2 linked regions of the Halioglobus japonicus genome follow. The protein of the gene in region 1 interacts with the protein of each later gene in a pairwise test. Links are inferred from orthologs where the notes say so. Each region holds a gene or a part of one and is shown in the gene's direction. Other genes may lie near its edges. The genes, in order: ftsZ and zipA.

What was found.
Region 2: the proteins of ftsZ (region 1) and zipA interact in binary tests that used the Escherichia coli proteins (3 or more experiments, as listed by UniProt). The link is inferred for Halioglobus japonicus from one-to-one orthologs.

Annotation. Positions count from the first base shown.
Region 1 is NZ_CP019450.1:3,722,341-3,725,480, reverse strand. The notes cover bases 281-3,097. They hold ftsZ (cell division protein FtsZ), read left to right. Parts: upstream 281-1,011; coding sequence 1,012-2,184; downstream 2,185-3,097. Other genes in these bases: lpxC (UDP-3-O-acyl-N-acetylglucosamine deacetylase), read left to right, coding at 2,251-3,097; ftsA (cell division protein FtsA), read left to right, coding at 281-956. In the rest of the region: more of ftsA, read left to right, coding at 1-280; more of lpxC, read left to right, coding at 3,098-3,140. UniProt on the Escherichia coli protein: Essential cell division protein that forms a contractile ring structure (Z ring) at the future cell division site. The regulation of the ring assembly controls the timing and the location of cell division.
Region 2 is NZ_CP019450.1:2,478,172-2,481,294, forward strand. Bases 130-2,929 are described here. They hold zipA (cell division protein ZipA), read left to right. Parts: upstream 130-973; coding sequence 974-1,885; downstream 1,886-2,929. Other genes in these bases: ligA (NAD-dependent DNA ligase LigA), read left to right, coding at 1,891-2,929. Also shown: more of ligA, read left to right, coding at 2,930-3,123. UniProt on the Escherichia coli protein: Essential cell division protein that stabilizes the FtsZ protofilaments by cross-linking them and that serves as a cytoplasmic membrane anchor for the Z ring.

The DNA of each region.
Region 1 (3,140 bases):
TGGCGATTAAGGACAAAGAAGTATTCAGTCACGATCTCGAGCGGGTGATCGACGCGGCCCAGGCGGTGGCGATTCCCGCTGACCAGAAGATATTGCACATCCTGCCGCAGGAATACGTCATCGATAACCAGGAGGGCATTAAGGAACCCCTGGGAATGTCTGGCGTGCGCCTGGAAGCAAAGGTGCATCTGGTGACCTGTGCCGTGAACGCGGCCCAGAACATTGAGAAATGTATTCGCCGCTGTGGGCTGGAAGTTGAAGAAATTATTCTCGAGCAGGTGGCGTCGAGTTATTCGATTCTCACCGAGGACGAGCGCGATCTGGGTGTGTGCCTGGTCGATATCGGCGGCGGCACCAGCGATATTGCCATCTTCACCGAAGGCGCCATTCGTCACACCGGTGTGATTCCGATTGCCGGTGACCAGGTGACCAACGATATCGCCATGGCCCTGCGTACACCGACCCAGCACGCCGAAGAAATCAAGATCAAGTACGCCTGCGCGCTGACTCAGCTGGCAGGTGCCGAAGAAACGATAAAGGTGCCCAGCGTTGGCGATCGCCCGCCGCGGGACTTGTCCCGGCAATCACTGGCAGAGGTTGTTGAGCCCCGCTATGACGAACTGTTCACGCTGGTGCAGGCCGAGCTGCGCCGCTCCGGCTTTGAAGACATGGTGCCCGCGGGCATCGTGCTGACCGGCGGCACCTCCAAGATGGAGGGCGTGGTGGAGCTGGCCGAGGAAATTTTCCATATGCCCGTGCGGGTGGGTTACCCCCAGAGTGTGCAGGGCCTCAATGACATTGTGCGCAACCCGATTTACGCCACCAGCGTGGGTTTGCTCCAGTACGGTGTCGATCACATGGAAGAAAACAATCAAGGGGGTGGGCGCAGCCAGAGTGGCGCGCCTGCCGAGAGTTGGATCAATCGGGCCAAGGCCTGGATCTCAAGCAATTTTTAAGCGGTAAACCGTCGCGCTGACACGCGGCTTTTTTATAAAAGGGGAGAAATAAACCATGTTTGAACTGATAGACAATGTACCAAGTAACGCGGTCATAAAAGTGATCGGCGTGGGCGGAGGCGGCGGCAACGCCGTGAAGCACATGATCGAGAACTCGGTTGAAGGCGTTGATTTCATCTGTGCGAACACTGATGCCCAGGCGCTGTCGGACATTGAGTCCAAGACAGTGCTGCAGCTCGGTGGCGAGATCACCAAAGGTCTCGGTGCGGGTGCCAACCCGGAGATCGGCCGGGCGGCGGCCATGGAAGATCGCGAGCGTATCGCCGATTCCATCCGCGGCGCGGATATGGTCTTCATCACTGCCGGTATGGGCGGTGGTACCGGTACCGGCGGCGCGCCTGTGGTGGCGGAAGTTGCCCGTGAGCTGGGTATTCTGACCGTGGCGGTTGTGACCCGTCCCTTCCCCTTTGAGGGCAAGAAGCGGTTAAAAATTGCCCAGGAAGGTGTGGGTGAATTGCAGCAGCACGTGGACTCTTTGATCACAATTCCCAATGAAAAATTGCTGGAAGTGCTAGGTAAAAATACCAGTCTGCTCGATGCCTTTAAGGAGGCAAATGATGTATTGTTGGGCGCAGTTCAGGGGATAGCCGATCTGATTATCCGTCCCGGCATGATCAATGTGGATTTCGCCGACGTGAGGACGGTAATGTCCGAAATGGGCATGGCGATGATGGGCACCGGCAGCTCCAAGGGCGAAAATCGCGCCCGTGAGGCAGCTGAAAGAGCCATAAACAGCCCCCTCCTGGATGATATTGATTTGCAGGGTGCACGCGGAATTCTGGTGAATATCACCGCGGGTCTCGATCTCGCACTTGGCGAGTTCGCCGAAGTTGGCGACACGATCGAGGAATTTGCATCCGAAGAAGCGACAGTTGTAGTAGGTACGGTTATCGATCCGGAGATGACGGACGAGCTGAAAGTAACCGTAGTAGCCACCGGTTTAGGTAGTGAAGCGGCGCGTGCGCCGTTGCAGGTCGTAGATACCGCACCTGCCAAACCGGCGGTCAGCACTGAGACCGAGCTGGATGAGCCCAATTACGCCGATCTGGACCGCCCCGCGGTACAGCGTCGGCAACGGGCCGCCGCAGGCGCTCAGGCTGCTGTTGCTGCAGATGCAAGCGAGGAGTATTTCGATATTCCCGCTTTCCTGCGCAGACAGGCCGACTGAGGTACGCCCCGGAGAAACCCGGTGGTGCCCAGGGCCAAAAGCTTATGGGCTACTGACGGAGTGATTATGATTCGACAGCGCACACTGAGAAACGCGATCAAGGCGACGGGCGTAGGCTTGCACACGGGCGATAAAGTCTACCTGACCCTGTCCCCTGCGCCGGTGGATACCGGTATCGTATTTCGCAGGGTCGATCTCGATCCGGTGGTAGAAATCCCCGGACGAGCGCACAACGTTGCCGAAACAACGCTCTCTACCAGTCTTCACGCTAACGGCGAGAAGGTGTCCACCGTGGAACACCTCATGGCAGCCATGGCGGGCCTGGGCATTGACAACGCATACGTGGATGTCAGCGCTCCGGAAGTTCCGATCATGGACGGCAGTGCCGGACCATTCGTCTTCCTGCTGCAGTCGGCAGGGATTGAAGAACAGAATGCGCCCAAAAAGTTTATCCGGATCAAACGCAAGGTCACGGTCGAGGACGGCGACAAGGTAGCCAGCTTCCTCCCCTTTGATGGCTTCAAAGTCTCCTTTACCATCGATTTTGACCACCCCGTTTTCCGCGATAGAGCACCGCATGCCGAGGTGGATTTCTCCACGACGTCCTTCGTCAAGGAAATCAGCCGGGCCCGTACGTTCGGCTTTATGCATGAAATCGAGTACCTCCGCTCCCAGGGCCTGGCCCGGGGCGGAAGTGTCGACAACGCCATCGTGGTTGATGATTACCGCATCCTCAACCAGGATGGCCTGCGTTACGACGATGAGTTCGTGCGCCACAAGATTCTCGACGCCATCGGCGATCTGTACCTGCTGGGTAACAGCCTGATTGGCGAATTCCGCGCCTACAAGTCCGGCCATGGGCTCAACAACGACTCGCTTCGGGCGCTGATTGCCCAGCCCGATGCCTGGGAAGTGGTGACTTTTGAAGACGAAGCCACTGCGCCTATCTCCTACGC
Region 2 (3,123 bases), 1.2 Mb from region 1 along the record:
TGACAACCCCCTGGACGAACTGCAGGAGCAGCTCGAGGCGCAACTGGAATTGCGCCTGCAATCAGAGGGCGAGCTGACCGAAGCCCGCCAGGCTGTGTCGGAGGTGGAGCACAAACTGCGCGAAGCCGAGCAGCAGCGCGCTGGTATCGAGCACCGCGCCGAGTCGGTGCGCAGCCAGTTGGAGAAGCAGCGCCTGAGCAACCAAAGCCTACAGGTGCAGCGCGAGAACATTCACCAGCAGCTGCGTGATGCCGAGCAGGATCTGGAGGCCGTGCTCAGCGGTATGCCGGAGGAGGCCAATCAGGAAGCCTGGCAGCGCGAGCTGGAGCGCATTGCTAATCGGATTGCGCGTCTCGGCCCGATTAACCTGGCAGCGATTGATGAGTACAACCTGCAGTCAGAGCGCAAGAACTATCTCGACGCGCAGAACGACGATCTAGAAACCGCGTTGAATACCCTGGAAAATGCCATTCGCAAGATCGACAAGGAAACGCGCAACCGTTTCCAGGAAACGTTCGACAAGGTGAATACGGGGCTTCAGGAACTCTTCCCCCGCGTGTTTGGCGGCGGTAGTGCCTACCTGGAGATGACGGGCGAGGATCTGCTCGACACGGGTATCTCCATCATGGCCAGACCACCGGGTAAGAAAAACAGCACTATTCACCTGCTGTCCGGTGGCGAGAAAGCACTGACAGCTATCGCCCTGGTATTCTCCATCTTCCAGCTGAACCCGGCACCTTTCTGTATGCTGGATGAGGTTGATGCACCGCTGGATGATGCCAACACCGGTCGCTATGCGCGAATGGTGAAAGAGATGTCAGAGAAGGTGCAGTTTATTTACATTACCCATAACAAGATCTCCATGGAACAGGCGGATCAACTCATGGGTGTCACCATGCACGAGCCGGGGGTTTCGCGCCTGGTGACTGTAGACGTAGAAGAAGCAGCAGAACTGGCAGCGAGCTGATAAAGCATGGCGATAACTGAACTCACCGTTAGGGACTGGATGGTCATCATTGGCGTACTGCTGATTGTGGCCGTATTGCTGGATGCATGGCGCAGGGTGCGCAGCGAACGTTATTCGCGAGTGACCATGAATCTCGCGGATTCGGAAGACGAAGGCGATGCTCGCGACGAAGAGCTGGCCTGGCTGAAGGAGCTGCCCAATGGCGGTGCCCGGGTCGTGGAGAGGGGAGACTTGTTGCGCGCCGCTGGTCGCCGTGAACCGGAACCGGAGCCTGAATCAGAACTCGTTGCAGAAGCACAGCCCTCGCAGGCAGCAGAGGAGGTCGTCGACGCGCCTGAGGAAGAGGTGCCGTTGATGGCGGGCATGGCAGCCGACGATGCTATTGCTGAGCCTGAAAATGTGGATTGGCTGGACGATATTGCCGCCCAGGAGCCGCTCGTTGAGCCTGTTGCACAAGAGGCCCCCGGTGTTTTGCCGAGAGACATCGACCCCGAAGTGTTCATGCTTAATGTTGTAGCGCGTGATCCGCGAGGCTTTCGCGGCGAGGACATTCTGCACATCCTCCTCGCCTGCGATCTGCGTTTTGGCGATATGAACTTTTTCCATCGCCACGAGTTCGAAGCAGGCCGCGGCGCGATTCAATTCAGCGTGGCCAATATGATGCAACCCGGTGTTTTCGATATCGACAACATGGCCGACTTCAATACCCCCGGCCTGGTGTTTTTCCTGACGCTGCCAGGTCCCGAGGACATGATGAAAGCGTTCGACTACATGCTGGAGACTGCCCAGGCGGTGTCCCGTAATCTCGGCGGCGACGTGCTCGATGAGTCGCGCAGTGTGCTAACCAAGCAAACCCTGGAACACTGCCGCCAGCAAATCCGTGACCTCGAGCGTCGCATGCTCGCCAGGGCGCGATAGCCGCAGTGTCTACACAGGATTTGCGGGCGGAGCTCGACAGGCTGCGCAGCGAACTGCGCGACTGGAATCATCGCTACTACGTCCTCGACGATCCCAGCGTGCCGGACGCAGAATACGATCGCAGCATGCGGCGTCTGCAGTCGATTGAAGCTGAACACCCCGACTGGGTCACCCCCGATTCACCTTCACAGCGTGTTGGCGACAAACCCCTCGATCAGTTCTCGCAAGTGGCACACGAAGTGCCCATGCTGTCACTGGACAATGCTTTCGACGCCGCTGAACTCGCAGATTTTGAACGTCGCTGTCTGGACAGGTTGGGTGCCGACGCAGCGCCGCTCACCTATAACTGCGAGCCCAAGCTCGATGGCATCGCGGTCAGTCTGCTTTATCGCGATGGCCTGCTGGAGCGCGGGGCAACCCGCGGTGACGGTACCACCGGTGAGGACATTACCCACAACGTGCGCACCATTGGCTCCATTCCCCTGCGTCTGAGGGGCGAAGGTTACCCAGCCGTACTCGAGGTGCGCGGTGAAATCTATATGCCCCGGGCCGGCTTTGAAGCACTCAATGCACGTGCGCGGGAGCGCGGTGACAAACCTTTTGTGAATCCCCGCAACGCCGCCGCGGGCAGTCTGCGTCAACTCGATGCCAGGCTTGCCGCGGAGCGCCCGCTGGAAATGTGCAGCTATGGTGTGGGCCTGGTGGAAGGTGGCGAACTTCCCGAACATCACTCGGCCATCCTCGCGTGTCTCGGCCAGTGGGGTTTACGCACCAACACTGAGACGGATGTCGTGCAGGGCATTGAGGCCTGCGAAGCCTATTACGAGCAGTTGGCCGCCAAGCGTGATCAGCTTCCCTATGACATCGACGGCATTGTCTACAAGGTCGATAGTATTGAGCTGCAAGCGCAGCTGGGTTTTGTTTCGCGGGCGCCGCGCTGGGCCATTGCCCGGAAATTCCCTGCTCAGGAAGAGGTAACGCGTTTGCTCGATGTCGAGTTTCAGGTGGGGCGCACCGGCGCGATAACCCCTGTGGCACGACTTGAGCCGGTGTTTGTTGGCGGTGTTACGGTGAGTAACGCGACACTGCACAACCAGGATGAGATCGAACGGCTCGGAGCAATGATTGGCGATACCGTCGTTGTGCGCCGGGCAGGGGATGTGATTCCACAGGTGGTTTCCGTGGTGACCGAGCGTCGCCCGGACGATGCGGCGGCTATCCGCTTTCCCGATGCCTGT